2 regions of the Streptomyces sp. NPDC102270 genome follow, and region 2 is predicted to be linked to the other one. Evidence: riboswitches for the same ligand, from Rfam matches in the RefSeq annotation. Region 2 holds a riboswitch; the other holds the start of a gene.

Region 1 (6,371 bases), on a different contig from region 2:
CGGCCGCGTCCGGCCGACTCGCCGCTGCTCGATCTCGCGAGCAACGACTACCTGGGCCTGGCCCGCCATCCCGAGGTCGTGGAAGGGGCCGCGGCGGCGGCGCGGACCTGGGGCGGCGGTGCCACCGGGTCCCGGCTCGTCACCGGCACCACCGAGCTGCACACCGAACTCGAACGCGAACTGGCCGACTTCTGCGGCTTCGAGGCCGCGCTCGTCTTCTCCTCCGGATACGCCGCGAACCTGGCCGCCGTCACCGCGCTCGCGCCGCACGGCTCGCTGATCGTCTCCGACGCGGGCAACCACGCCTCGCTCATCGACGGCTGCCGGCTGGCCCGCGGCACGACCCAGGTCGTCGCGCACGCCGACCCGGCCGCGGTCCGCAAGGCGCTCGGCACGCACGACGGCCCGGCCATCGCCGTGTCCGACACGGTCTTCTCGGTCGACGGCGACGCGGCGCCCCTGGCCGGCCTCGCCGAGGCATGCCGGGAGCACGGCGCGGGCCTGGTCGTCGACGACGCCCACGGCCTGGGTGTGCTCGGGGCCGGCGGCCGCGGCGCCCCGCAGGCGGCGGGACTCGCGGGCGCCGACGACGTGGTCGTCACGGTCACGCTGTCCAAGTCGCTCGGCAGCCAGGGCGGCGCCGTCCTCGGCCCCGCACGGGTCGTCGCACACCTGGTCAACGCGGCACGGACGTTCATCTTCGACACCGGTCTGGCCCCCGCGTCGGCGGGAGCCGCCCTCGCTGCCCTGCGGCTGCTCGGCCGTGAGCCCGAGCGGGCCGCACGCGCGCGCGAGGTGGCGACCGGACTGCACGCACGCCTGACCGCCGCGGGTCTGGAAGCGGTTCGTCCGGACGCCGCGGTGATCTCGGTGCGCGCGCCCTCCCCGGAGGAGGCCGTTCAGTGGGCGGCCGACTGCCGTGCCGCCGGGCTCTTCGTGGGCTGCTTCCGGCCCCCGTCCGTGCCCGACGGCATCTCACGGCTCAGGCTGACCGCCCGCGCGGACCTCTCCGAGGAGCAGATCGAACGCGCTGTGCGGGTGATCGGCGAAACACGACCATGAGTCGGCGTGACACGGCCGTGCTCCCGCTGGACTGACGGTCAGAACGCGGCTGTGAAGCCCGCCCAGCTCTCGGGGGAGAAGAGCAGCGCGGGTCCGTCCGGGTTCTTGGAGTCGCGTACGGCGAGCAGCCCGGCACAGGGCCCGGCCGACGGCCTCGCCGTCTCGACGCAGTTGTTCGCCCCGGTGCTGTAGCTGCTGCGCAGCCAGCGCACTTCGGGCAGTTCCGTAGTGGTTACGTTCCGAGGCAGTGCGGACATGGTGCCTCCTTACGCGCCGTCACCCATCCCGGCGAGGTAATCCAACGACTCCTCGGGCGATAGGGCGTGGGACTGAAGGGTGTTGAAGGCCTCGGTGTAGGCCTGGAGGTCTTCTTTCCGCTCGAGGTAGAGGCTACTCGTCAAGTGGTCGAGAACAACCACGTCCAGATCAGAAGTGCGCGAAAATGAGAAGATTACGAAAGGCCCGGTGATACCCACATGCGCCCCGGCAGTGAACGGCAGTACCTGCAGCCGCACTTGGGGCAGCCGTGCCGCCTCCAGGAGTCTCCTCAGCTGCCGGGCCATCACCTCGGGGCCGCCGACCTCCCGCCGTAGCACCGCCTCGTCCAGGACGGCGCTCAACTCCAGAGGCGGCTGCGCGCGAAGGATGTCCTGCCGGGCCAGCCGCACCTTGACCAGTGCGTCGAGACGTTCGTCGTCGAGGCCGTCCACCGCGGCCCGGGTCACGGCGCGGGCGTACTCGGGCGTCTGGAGCAGCCCGGGCACGACCGAGGTCTCCAGCGTGCGCATCGCGCTCGCCTGGGCCTCCAGACTGATGAAGTCCCGGTACGTCGGCGGCAGGACACCCCGGTACGCGTGCCACCAGTGGTGCCGGCCGCCGCTCTCCTCGGAGCCCGCCAATACCATCAGCAGCTCCCGCAGATTCGCGTCCCCCACGCGGTAGGCGTCGAGAAGTAACCGCACATCGGCCGGTTTCACCCCGCTGGCACCGGTCTCGATGCGGCTCACCTTCGACTGGTGCCAGCCCACGAGCCGGGCGGCCTCACCGCTGGTGAGCCCCGCACTCGCGCGCAGCGCACGCAGTTCGGCGCCCAGTTTCCGCCGGCGCACCGCGGGGCCGTGCTGCATGGCGCTACTCCTTACTCCCTACGAGCCGCCCGAATACGGTCTCGCGTGGCAGAGTTCACCGCTTCGAGCGACAGATATATGCACATCTTGGTGGATCGGCATCCGTCACAGCCGCGGTGATGGCACTCTGACGATGAACCACCAGTCCGGGACCGTACTCGAACCATCCGCACCGTGTCGGACTCCGGTCCCGTGGGAAAGGGACGACGTCGCCATGGCAGACCACCTGGAAGCATCCGTCACTCTGCCGAGCGAACCCGCCTCGGTCTCCGCGGCCCGCACCTATGTCCTGAGCACACTGGCGGAGTGGGGGCTGCCGCCCACCACGGACGCCGCCGAGACCGTCCGGCTCATCGTCTCCGAACTCACCACCAACGCCGTACAGCACACCTTCGGGCAGTCACCCACCTTCACGGTGGACATCGAGCTGGACCGTGACGAACAACTGCGCATCGGGGTCACCGACAGCCATCCCCGTTTCCCCAAGCGGCTGCCGGCCGCGGTCCAGCAGGACAACGGGCGGGGGATGGTGATCATCCGCTGGCTCGCCGCCGAGTACGGCGGCAAGCTGAGAGTCCGGCCCACCCGGGAAGGCGGCAAGACCGTCTCCATCGAACTCCCGTGGACAGTTCCGGTGCAGCCGGTCACGGCGGCGGGGCAGCAGGAGCCGTAGGAGAGCTCATACCGGCCGCGCGCGGCCGAACGCTCCCCGCAGCAGCGCCCGGAAGGCGTCCGCCGCGGGTGCCGCCTCGCCGGTCCGGTGGACGACCGAGATCGTACGGCGCAACGCGCCGGCCTCCAGCAGCCGCGTGCCCACGGGAGTGGCCGCCGTCCGAGCCACCATCTCCGGCACCACCCCGACCCCCAGCCCCGCGCTGGCCAGCGCGCCCACCAGGGCGTATCCCGGGGTCGCCACCAGCACCGACGGTGTGGTCCCGATCCGGGCCAGCACCGCCTCCACCTCCCGCCGGGCCGGATGATCCGGCGCCATGCTGATCAGCGGCTCACCGGCGAGCTCCGCCAGCGGCAGCCGCGTCGAGCCGCCCGCCAGGGCATGCCCGGGCGCTGTCACGAGGACCAGCTCCTCGGTCAGCAGCGGCTCCGCGCTCAGGGTGGCCGGGAGGGCGGGGGGCTCGCCCGGCTCATAGGCGTGCGTCAGCGCCAGGTCGATCTCACCGGCCGCCACCGCGGTGATCCCAGCCATGGGTTCGTGGAAGGCGACCGACAGCTCCACGTCCGGGTACGCCCGGCGGAACGTGCTCAGCACCGGCGGCAGCAGCTCAATGCCCGCCGTCTGGAAGGTGCCCAGCCTGAGCGTGCCGCCCGACAGGCCGGTCAGCCGGGCGAGTTCGTGCCGGGCCCGGTCCAGCTCGTCCAGCACCCGCCTGGCCCGCGCCACCAGCAACTCGCCCGCACCGGTGAGCCGCGCGCCGCGGTGATGCCGTACGAGAAGAGCGGTACCCGCCTCCCGCTCCAGCTTGGCCAGCTGCTGGGAGAGAGCGGGCGGGGTGTAGCCGAGGCGCTCGGCGGCCCGGGTGATCGAGCCCGCCTCCGCGACGGCGACCAGGGCGGCGAGCCGGACCGGATCGTACATGGCGAGGCCTGCCTAAAGGAGTGCTTAAGGGAGACCCACGTTATTCGACATACCTGCTGAAGGCTCTGGCGCGGCAGGCTGGTCCGCATGAACGGACAGATCGTGGCCTTCACCGGGATCGCCGCCGGCATGGTCACCATGCCGGGCGCCGACTTCACCGTCGTCGTACGCAACGCCCTGGTCTCCCGCCGGGCCGGGGTCGCCTGCGCACTCGGCGTCGTGGGCGGGCTCCTGGTCCACACGGCACTCGCGGTGGCCGGGGTCGCCGCGGTGCTCACGGCCGTGCCCGCGCTGTTCCGGGCGCTTCAACTGCTGGGCGGGGGTTATGTGCTGTACCTGGGTGTACGGACCCTGCTGGAGCTGCGGCGGACCCGCACGGAGACCGTCGTCGAGGCCGGTGCGGCGGTACGCCCCCTGCGCCAGGGGTTCGTCACCAACGCGCTCAACCCCAAGGTCCCCATCACCTTCCTCAGCCTGCTGCCGCAGTTCGTCCCCCAGGGGAACTCCACGCTGCCCCGGACGCTGCTGCTCGCGCTGATCGTGGTCGCTCTCGCGCTGGTGTGGTTCCCGGCGGTGGCCGTGCTCGTGGACCGGCTGGGGCGGTGGCTGCGCCGACCGCGGGCGGCCCGGGCCGTCGCGGGGGTCACCGGAGGCGCGTTGACGGTTCTCGGCGTGATGCTCCTGGCCGAGCCGCTGCTCGCGGCCTGACCATCTGGCGCTTCGCCGGCGGAGGCGTCGGGAGCGCTGTGCAGTCCTGCGCTGCGGAAGCCCGAGGGGGCGGCGGGAGGTCAGGTCGCCGCCGCCCCCTCGGGGTCACTTGACCCGGCCGTACCAGACGCTCTTCGTCCAGATCTTCTGCAGTCGCACCACGTCCCCGGTCTTCGGGGCGTGCCAGATCTTTCCCTTCCCGGCGTAGATGCCGACGTGGTACACGTTCGAACCCGAGTGGAAGAACACCAGGTCGCCGGCCTTGCGGCTGCCCACGCCGATGTGGCGGGTCTTGTTGTACTGCTGGGCCGCCGTGCGCGGGAGCTTCTTGCCCGCCTTCTTGAACGAGTACAGCGTGAGCCCTGAGCAGTCGAAGCGGCGGGGCCCTGTGGCGCCGTACTTGTACGGCGAGCCCTTCTTGGAGGCCGCTACCTTGAGTGCCTTCGTCGCAGGTGTCGCGGCCGCGGCGTCGGGCGCGAGGCCCGGGACCACGACGGAGCCGCCCACGGCGGCGATGGCGAAGGCCGAGGCCGTACCGGCCCGGACCATCAGCGACGGGACACGATTGAGCGCAGTCATGCGCAACCCTTCGTCAGCCGCCTGTGAAGGATGACCTGTCGGATTCGGGCTGGCGAAGTTGCCCGGCCGCTCACGCGGCTTCACCCCAAGGGACACTCGGCGCGGTCATGGCGTGACCGTTCCGGCGACCCGTCGTGCTTGGGTCCTCCACTCCTGCCGATCCACTTCTGTCGACCGGTCATCCGGGCGGCGGCAGGACTCGGCGTCCGCCCGGATCGCCCCGCCACTGCGGCGGGGGCTTGTCGTCAGACAGGGATCTTGGCGCACGGAAGTGCGAAAAGCCCAACGGAACCGTTGATTTGTGGTGTTACTCACCACTCACCCGTTTGGGTGAACACCCCTTCGAAGGAAGGGGTGTCGAGGGGGCCACGGGCCCCCGGACCAGCACGGAAGGGCCTCATTCCGGTACCGAACCAGGCGCGTTGTGCAACCGCGACGCTCGTAAAAAAGGAGCCGCGCCTCCTCCAATAGGGGGTACGTCGTTTGGTCCGTTTCGACTCAGCTCCGGACGCCTCGTCAACTGTCGGGCTCCGGAGGCACGGTGACCCGGGCCGTACGCCGCTCGCCGTCCAGGACCCGCAGCGCCCGCGCCAGCGTCGCGGCGTGCAGTTCGCGCTCACCCCTGCTGTGCATCAGCACGAGCGCGTCGCGCAGCTCGGTCGCCCTGCTCACCAGCGCCTGCGCTGCGCGCAGTCCGCCGTAGGTGTCCTCGCGCCGGGCCGGGTTGATCCGGCCCAGCAGGTCCACCACGTCGAGATAACGGTCGATCAGCTCGCCCTCGGCGCGCGTGAGCGCGGGCAGCGGTGGAAGGTCCGGCACCATCGACGGCTCACCTCGCTCCCGGTGCGGTGCGGGAGGGCCTACGGCTCGGGACGATCGCGTCCGCCAGGCCGTAGTCAACGGCGCCCCGCGCGTCCAGGACCTTGTCGCGCTCGATGTCCGCGCTCACCTGCTCGGGGCTGCGCCCGGTGTGCCGGACCAGCATCTCCTCCAGGCGGCCCCGCACCCGGACCAACTCGTCGGCCTGGATGGCCAGATCGCCGGCCTGCCCCTGCACCGGCTCGCTCAGCGCGGGCTGGTGGATCACCACCCGGGCGCCCGGCAGGACGGACCGCTTGCCCGGCGTGCCCGCCGCCAGCAGCACCGCCGCGGAGGAGCCGGCCTGCCCGAGGCATGTCGTCTCCACGTCACAACTGACGTACTGCATCGTGTCGTAGATCGCCGACATCGCGCCGAACGAGCCGCCGGGGGAGTTGATGTACAGCGAGATGTCCCGGTCGGGGGCCTGGTACTCGAGGTAC
Region 2 (6,425 bases):
GCAGGAGGTCGCCAAGGCCAAGCTGCGCCCCGACAACCGCGCGGTGCTCGTCTACGAGCCCACCGCCCCGGCCGAGATCGCCCAGAGCGCCGAGGACGCCGAAGGCGCCGACGACCCGGACTCCGCCGCCACCGTGGAAGCGACCGACGAGAACGAGGAGGCGGCCAAGTGACCGAGCTCGCCGCGATGGAATTCCACCCGCAGCCGCAGGCGGGCGAGCCCAAGGTCTGGGCCTTCCCCGCCCCCGAGCGCGGGAAGCTCGACAACGGCCTCACCCTGCTGCGCTGCCACCGCCCCGGCCAGCAGGTCGTCGCCGTCGAGGTGCTCCTGGACGCGCCCCTGGACGCCGAGCCGGCCGGCCTGGACGGTGTCGCCACGATCATGGCGCGCGCGTTCTCCGAGGGCACCGACAAGCACTCCGCCGAGGAGTTCGCCGCCGAGCTGGAGCGCTGCGGCGCCACCCTCGACGCGCACGCCGACCACCCGGGCGTCCGCCTCAGCCTCGAAGTACCGGCCTCCCGCCTCGCCAAGGCCCTCGGTCTGCTGGCCGACGCGCTCCGGGCGCCCGCGTTCGCGGACAGCGAGGTCGAGCGGCTCGTCCGCAACCGCCTGGACGAGATCCCGCACGAGCTGGCCAACCCGTCTCGTCGCGCCGCCAAGGAGCTCTCCAGGGAGCTGTTCCCGGCGGACTCGCGCATGTCGCGCCCGCGCCAGGGCACCGAGGAAACCGTCGAGAACATCGACTCCGCGGCCGTACGCGCCTTCTACGAGAAGCACGTGCGCCCCGCCACCGCCACCGCCGTGGTCGTCGGCGACCTCACCGACATCGACCTGGACGCGCTGCTCGGCGACACCCTCGGCTCCTGGACGGGGTCCACGGGCCGGCCGCGCCCCGTGCCGCCGGTGACCGCCGACGACACCGGCCGGGTCGTCATCGTGGACCGCCCCGGAGCCGTCCAGACGCAGCTGCTGATCGGTCGTATCGGCGCCGACCGGCACGCACGCGTGTGGCCCGCGCAGGTGCTCGGCACGTACTGCCTCGGCGGCACCCTCACCTCCCGCCTGGACCGCGTCCTGCGCGAGGAGAAGGGCTACACCTACGGCGTACGGTCGTTCGGGCAGGTCCTCAGGTCCGCCCCGGACGGCTCGGGCGCCGCGATGCTCGCCATCAGCGGCTCGGTCGACACCCCTAACACCGGTCCCGCCCTGGACGACCTGTGGAAGGTGCTGCGCACGCTCGCCGAGGGCGGTCTGACCGACGCCGAGCGCGATGTCGCCGTACAGAACCTTGTCGGTGTGGCACCGCTCAAGTACGAGACGGCCGCGGCCGTCGCGAGCACGCTGGCCGACCAGGTCGAGCAGCACCTGCCCGACGACTACCAGGCGACCCTGTACCAGCAGCTCGCCGCGACAGGCACCGTCGAGGCCACCGCGGCCGTCGTGAACGCCTTCCCGGTGGACCGGCTGGTGACGATCCTGGTCGGCGACGCGGCCGCCATCAAGGAGCCCGTCGAGGCGCTCGGCATCGGCGAAGTCAAGGTCGTGACGGCCGAGTAGAGGGTCCCGGCCCCAGGGGCTCTGGTGACGCAAGGTCACCAGAGCCCCTGATGTCCGAATTGGGCAGGAGGTTGCCCGTCTGCCCTGTGGGATGCGCTACAAAACCGTTGATCGGTTTGGGGATTGAAAGTGGCCCCGCTTAGCGTCCTCTGGGCTGTCCGTCAGGCACTGCGCCGCGCCCGCGGCACCGGACAGCCATCGCCGAGTCCCCGCATGGCGCGAGCCAGGGGAGCCGGGGACCCAACCATGCGTCCCTGGGGTGAATCGGACGCCCGCGCACCGCGAGGGGGTCCGTAGGAGACCTTCCTGCTCCGAACCCGTCAGCTAACCCGGTAGGCGAGAAGGAAGGAAAGGACCAGCCACCACATGGCGTTCACCTGCGCCACCGGGAAGCACCGTCGTCCCAGCCGCATGAAGCGCACCACCGCCCGCGCGGCGGGTGTCGCGGCCCTCGCCACCACCGGCGTCATCGGCACCATCGCAGCCCCGGCGTTCGCCGCCGACAACTCCGTCGAGCAGACCGGTCTCATGCCCGTCGTCAGCGTCGGAGAGTCCCTCGCCGACCAGCTCGACGCCCAGGCCGAGGCCCAGGCGCGGGCCGCCGCGCTGAAGAAGGCGGAGGCGGAGGCCAAGCGCAAGGCCGAGGCGCGCGCTGAGGAGATACGCGAGGCCAAGGAGCGGGCCGCCCGCGAGGCCGAGCGCAAGCGCCTCAACCGCTTCGGCGCCCCGATCTCCGGCTCCTACGTGTCCACCGGCTACAAGTCCGGCGGCTCCCTGTGGTCCTCCGGCAGCCACACCGGTGTCGACTTCCACGCCGCGAGCGGCACCTCGGTCCACGCGGTCGGCCGCGGCACGGTCGTGGAGACCGGCTGGGGCGGGTCGTACGGCAACCAGATCGTGATCAGGATGGCCGACGGCACGTACACCCAGTACGGCCACCTGTCGTCCATCGGCGTCTCGGTCGGCCAGTCGGTCACCCCCGGCCAGCAGATCGGTCTCTCCGGCGCGACCGGCAACGTCACCGGCCCGCACCTGCACTTCGAGGCGCGCACCACCCCCGAGTACGGCTCGGACATCGACCCCGTCGCCTACCTGCGCTCGCACGGCGTGAACGTCTGACGACCCACCGCGCGATCCCCGCGAGGCCCCGGCTCCCCGAGCCGGGGTTTTCGTCGTTTCCGGGGCCCCGTTGTCCAAAAAATATCCCCGGATTCCGGTCCGCCGTCGGAAATTCCCGCTCATTGCAATAGAGTCACTGAACACACGTCAATCGGCGACGTTTCACGGGGATTAAGACGGAGGTCGGACATGCGTATTCCGGCGCACTCGGTATGCACGGCGATCCGGGACGACATCGTCGCCGGTGTCCACGAGCGCGGGAGCCGGCTCACCGAGGAACTGCTCGCCCGCCGCTACGGCGTCTCCCGGGTCCCGGTCCGCGAGGCCCTGCGCACACTGGAGGCCGAGGGCTTCGTGGTGACGCGGCGTCACGCGGGCGCGTGTGTGGCCGAACCGACCGAGCAGGAGGGCGCCGACCTCCTGGAGATGCGCATGCTCCTCGAACCGCTCGGCGCCTCCCGGGCCGCCCAGCGACGCACCGAGGCCCATCTGAAGGTGCTGCGCGGCCTGGTCAGGCTGGGTCAGGAGCGGGCCAGGCGCGGCAACAGCGACGATCTGCGCTCCCTGGGGGGTTGGTTCCACGAGACGCTCGCGCAGGCCTCCGGCAGCCCCGCGCTGACCTCGATGCTGACCCAGCTGCGCCACAAGATCGCCTGGATGTACGTCGTGGACGCGCCCGCCAACCCGGTGGAGTCCTGGGCGGAGCACGGCGCGATCGTGGACGCGGTGGCACGCGGGGACGGCGAGCGCGCGCGGGCGATCACGGCGCTGCACACCGAGCGCTCGAGCGCGGTGCACCGGCTGCGGTTCACCTCCGGACAGGACCGCGCGGACCGTGTGAGGACCTCGCAACATCCTGTAAACGTGACAGGTCTGCGGCATTAACACGGGCACCGTATACAAAGAGGGGGGAATTCGAGGGGGAGTATTTCCGCTGCCCGTAAAAGGGAAATTCGAAGGGCCCGCCCGGTAATTCGGACGAGCCCCTCGGTGCTTTTAAGGCACCTTCCCTCAGACGGTCTCGGGAAGCTCCTCGAGCCCCTCGGCGACCAGCTTCGCGAGCCGGTCGAGGGCCGCGTCCGCGCCCTCGGCGTCGGAGGCGAGGACGATCTCCTCGCCGCCCTGGGCGCCCAGGCCGAGAACGGCCAGCATGGAGGCCGCGTTGACGGGGTTGCCGTCGGCCTTGGCGATCGTCACCGGGATACCTGCGGCCGTGGCGGCCCGGACGAAGATGGAAGCGGGGCGGGCGTGGAGGCCCTCGGCCCAGCCGACGTTGACGCGGCGCTCAGCCATGTGATGCTGCCCTTCGGTGTTCAGGGTTGTCTAGACCAGTTTCCCACACGTGAAGTGTCCCCGGACAGGACCTGAAGTCCCGCCGGGGGAGTGTTCGGACCGCGGCCTCGGCCCGAGTTCCGTCCTTGCGCGTCCTCGCGTGTTCTCCACAGACTGCCTCGCGCCGTTGTCGTACGCGAGCCGTACTCTGGGGCCCATGCAGAGCGCGTCGGACCGGCACGAGTACCCCGCCCACTGGGAGGCCGACGTGGTGCTGCGCGACGGCGGCACCGCGCGCATCCGGCCCATCACCGTCGACGACGCCGATCGCCTGGTCAGCTTCTACGAGCAGGTCTCGGACGAGTCGAAGTACTACCGCTTCTTCGCGCCCTACCCTCGCCTGTCCGCCAAGGACGTCCACCGCTTCACGCACCACGACTTTGTGGACCGGGTGGGACTCGCCGCCACGGTCGGCGGCGAGTTCATCGCCACCGTACGCTACGACCGCATCGGCGCCGACGGCATGCCCGCCACCGCCCCCGCCGACGAGGCCGAGGTCGCCTTCCTGGTCCAGGACGCCCACCAGGGGCGGGGCGTCGCCTCCGCCCTGCTCGAACACATCGGGGCCGTCGCCCGGGAGCGCGGCATCCGGCGCTTCGCCGCCGAGGTGCTGCCCGCCAACGTCAAGATGATCAAGGTGTTCACCGACGCCGGGTACACCCAGAAGCGCAGCTTCGAAGACGGCGTGGTGCGCCTGGAGTTCGACCTGGAGCCCACCGACCGCTCCCTCGCCGTGCAGTACGCGCGCGAACAGCGCGCCGAGTCGCGGTCCGTGCAGCGGCTGCTCACCCCCGGCTCCGTCGCCGTGGTGGGCGTCGGACGCGCCCCGGGCGGTGTGGGCCGCAGCGTGCTCGGAAACATCAGGGGCTACGGCTTCACCGGCCGCCTGTACGCCGTCAACAAGGCGTTCCCCGAGGACCAGAAGGAGCTGGACGGCATCCCCGCACACCGCTCGGTGCGGGACATCGACGGCCCCGTCGACCTCGCGGTCGTCGCCGTACCGGCCGAGCAGGTGCCCGAGGTCGTCGCCGAGTGCGGGGCACACGGCGTGCAGGGACTCGTCGTGCTCTCCGCCGGGTACGCCGAGAGCGGGCCCGAAGGGCGCGAGCGCCAGCGTGAACTCGTGCGCCACGCACGCGCGTACGGCATGCGGATCATCGGCCCGAACGCCTTCGGCATCATCAACACCTCCCCGGACGTCCGTCTCAACGCCTCCCTGGCCCCCGAGACCCCCCGCCCCGGCAGGATCGGCCTGTTCGCCCAGTCCGGCGCCATCGGCATCGCCCTGCTCTCCCGGCTGCACCGGCGCGGCGGCGGGGTCACCGGCGTGACCGGCGTCTCCACCTTCGTCGCCTCCGGCAACCGCGCGGACGTGTCCGGCAACGACGTCCTGCAGTACTGGTACGACGACCCGGACACCGACGTCGTCCTCATGTACCTGGAGTCCATCGGCAACCCCCGCAAGTTCACCCGCCTCGCCAGGCGTACGGCGGCGGCCAAGCCCCTGGTCGTCGTGCAGGGCTCGGGCACCGCCCCGCAGGGCCACGCCGTCCGCGCCACCCGCCTGCCGCACGCGACGGTGTCCGCGCTGCTGAGGCAGGCCGGGGTGATCCGCGTGGACACCATCACCGAACTCGTGGACACCGGCCTGCTGCTCGCCCGCCAGCCGCTGCCCACCGGACCCAAGGTGGCGATCCTCGGCAACTCCGAGTCGCTCGGCCTGCTCACGTACGACGCGTGCGTGGCCGAAGGGCTGACGCCCTCACCCCCGCTGGACCTGACCACCGCGGCCGCGCCGGAGGACTTCCACGCGGCCCTCGCGCGCGCGTTGGCCGACGACTCCTGCGACGCGGTGATCGTGACGGCCATCCCGGGAGTCGGCGAGGGGTCCGCGGGCGACGCCGCCCTCGCCGAGGCGCTCAGGTCCGCGGCGGAGCAGGTCCCCGGCAAGCCGGTCCTCGTGGTCCACGTCGAGCTCGGCGGCCTCGCGGAGGCCCTGTCGGCGGCGACCAGCACCGCGCCGCAGGCCGCCGCGGGCCCGCCGAAGATCCGTGCCGACCACCCCTTCCGCGCCCTGGACCGGCTGCGCGCCACACCGGGCCCCGCGGAACCGCCCGCCCCCGGGAACGGCGACCGCCTCATCCCCGCCTATCCCGCCGCCGAGCGCGCGGTGCGGGCCCTGGCCGATGTCGTGCAGTACGGCCAGTGGCGCCGGGAGTCCGCCGAACCCGGCAAGGTGCCCGAGTACGAGAACATCGACGAGAAGGGCGCCGCCACCCTGATCGACGGCCTGCTCACGCGCGGACAGGGCCTCACCCTCGGCACCGAGGACACCTGCCGGCTGCTCGCCGAGTACGGCATCCGGGTCCACCGCGCCCTGCCCGCCGCCACCTCCGACGCCGCCGTCGAAGCCGCCG

The links. A riboswitch is a leader RNA that binds a small molecule or an ion and turns the genes downstream of it on or off. The one in region 2 is predicted to bind cyclic di-AMP.
Region 1: another riboswitch for cyclic di-AMP. It lies ahead of ACIRP7_RS41180 (C40 family peptidase); the one in region 2 lies ahead of ACIRP7_RS37580 (M23 family metallopeptidase).

What each region holds. Positions count from the first base shown of each region.
Region 1 is NZ_JBIWLX010000029.1:442-6,812, forward strand. Features, by position in the region: gene ACIRP7_RS41150 (8-amino-7-oxononanoate synthase) at 1-1,062, shown strand, start outside; gene ACIRP7_RS41155 (DUF397 domain-containing protein) at 1,101-1,319, opposite strand; gene ACIRP7_RS41160 (helix-turn-helix domain-containing protein) at 1,329-2,189, opposite strand; gene ACIRP7_RS41165 (ATP-binding protein) at 2,404-2,862, shown strand; gene ACIRP7_RS41170 (LysR family transcriptional regulator) at 2,869-3,783, opposite strand; gene ACIRP7_RS41175 (LysE family translocator) at 3,871-4,491, shown strand; gene ACIRP7_RS41180 (C40 family peptidase) at 4,597-5,070, opposite strand; cyclic di-AMP (ydaO/yuaA leader) riboswitch at 5,074-5,285, opposite strand; gene ACIRP7_RS41185 (hypothetical protein) at 5,587-5,892, opposite strand; gene ACIRP7_RS41190 (ATP-dependent Clp protease proteolytic subunit) at 5,900-6,371, opposite strand, start outside.
Region 2 is NZ_JBIWLX010000022.1:112,896-119,320, reverse strand. Features, by position in the region: gene ACIRP7_RS37590 (M16 family metallopeptidase) at 1-172, shown strand, start outside; gene ACIRP7_RS37585 (M16 family metallopeptidase) at 169-1,557, shown strand; cyclic di-AMP (ydaO/yuaA leader) riboswitch at 1,747-1,910, shown strand; gene ACIRP7_RS37580 (M23 family metallopeptidase) at 1,924-2,676, shown strand; gene ACIRP7_RS37575 (GntR family transcriptional regulator) at 2,866-3,561, shown strand; gene ACIRP7_RS37570 (HPr family phosphocarrier protein) at 3,688-3,969, opposite strand; gene ACIRP7_RS37565 (GNAT family N-acetyltransferase) at 4,166-6,425, shown strand, end outside.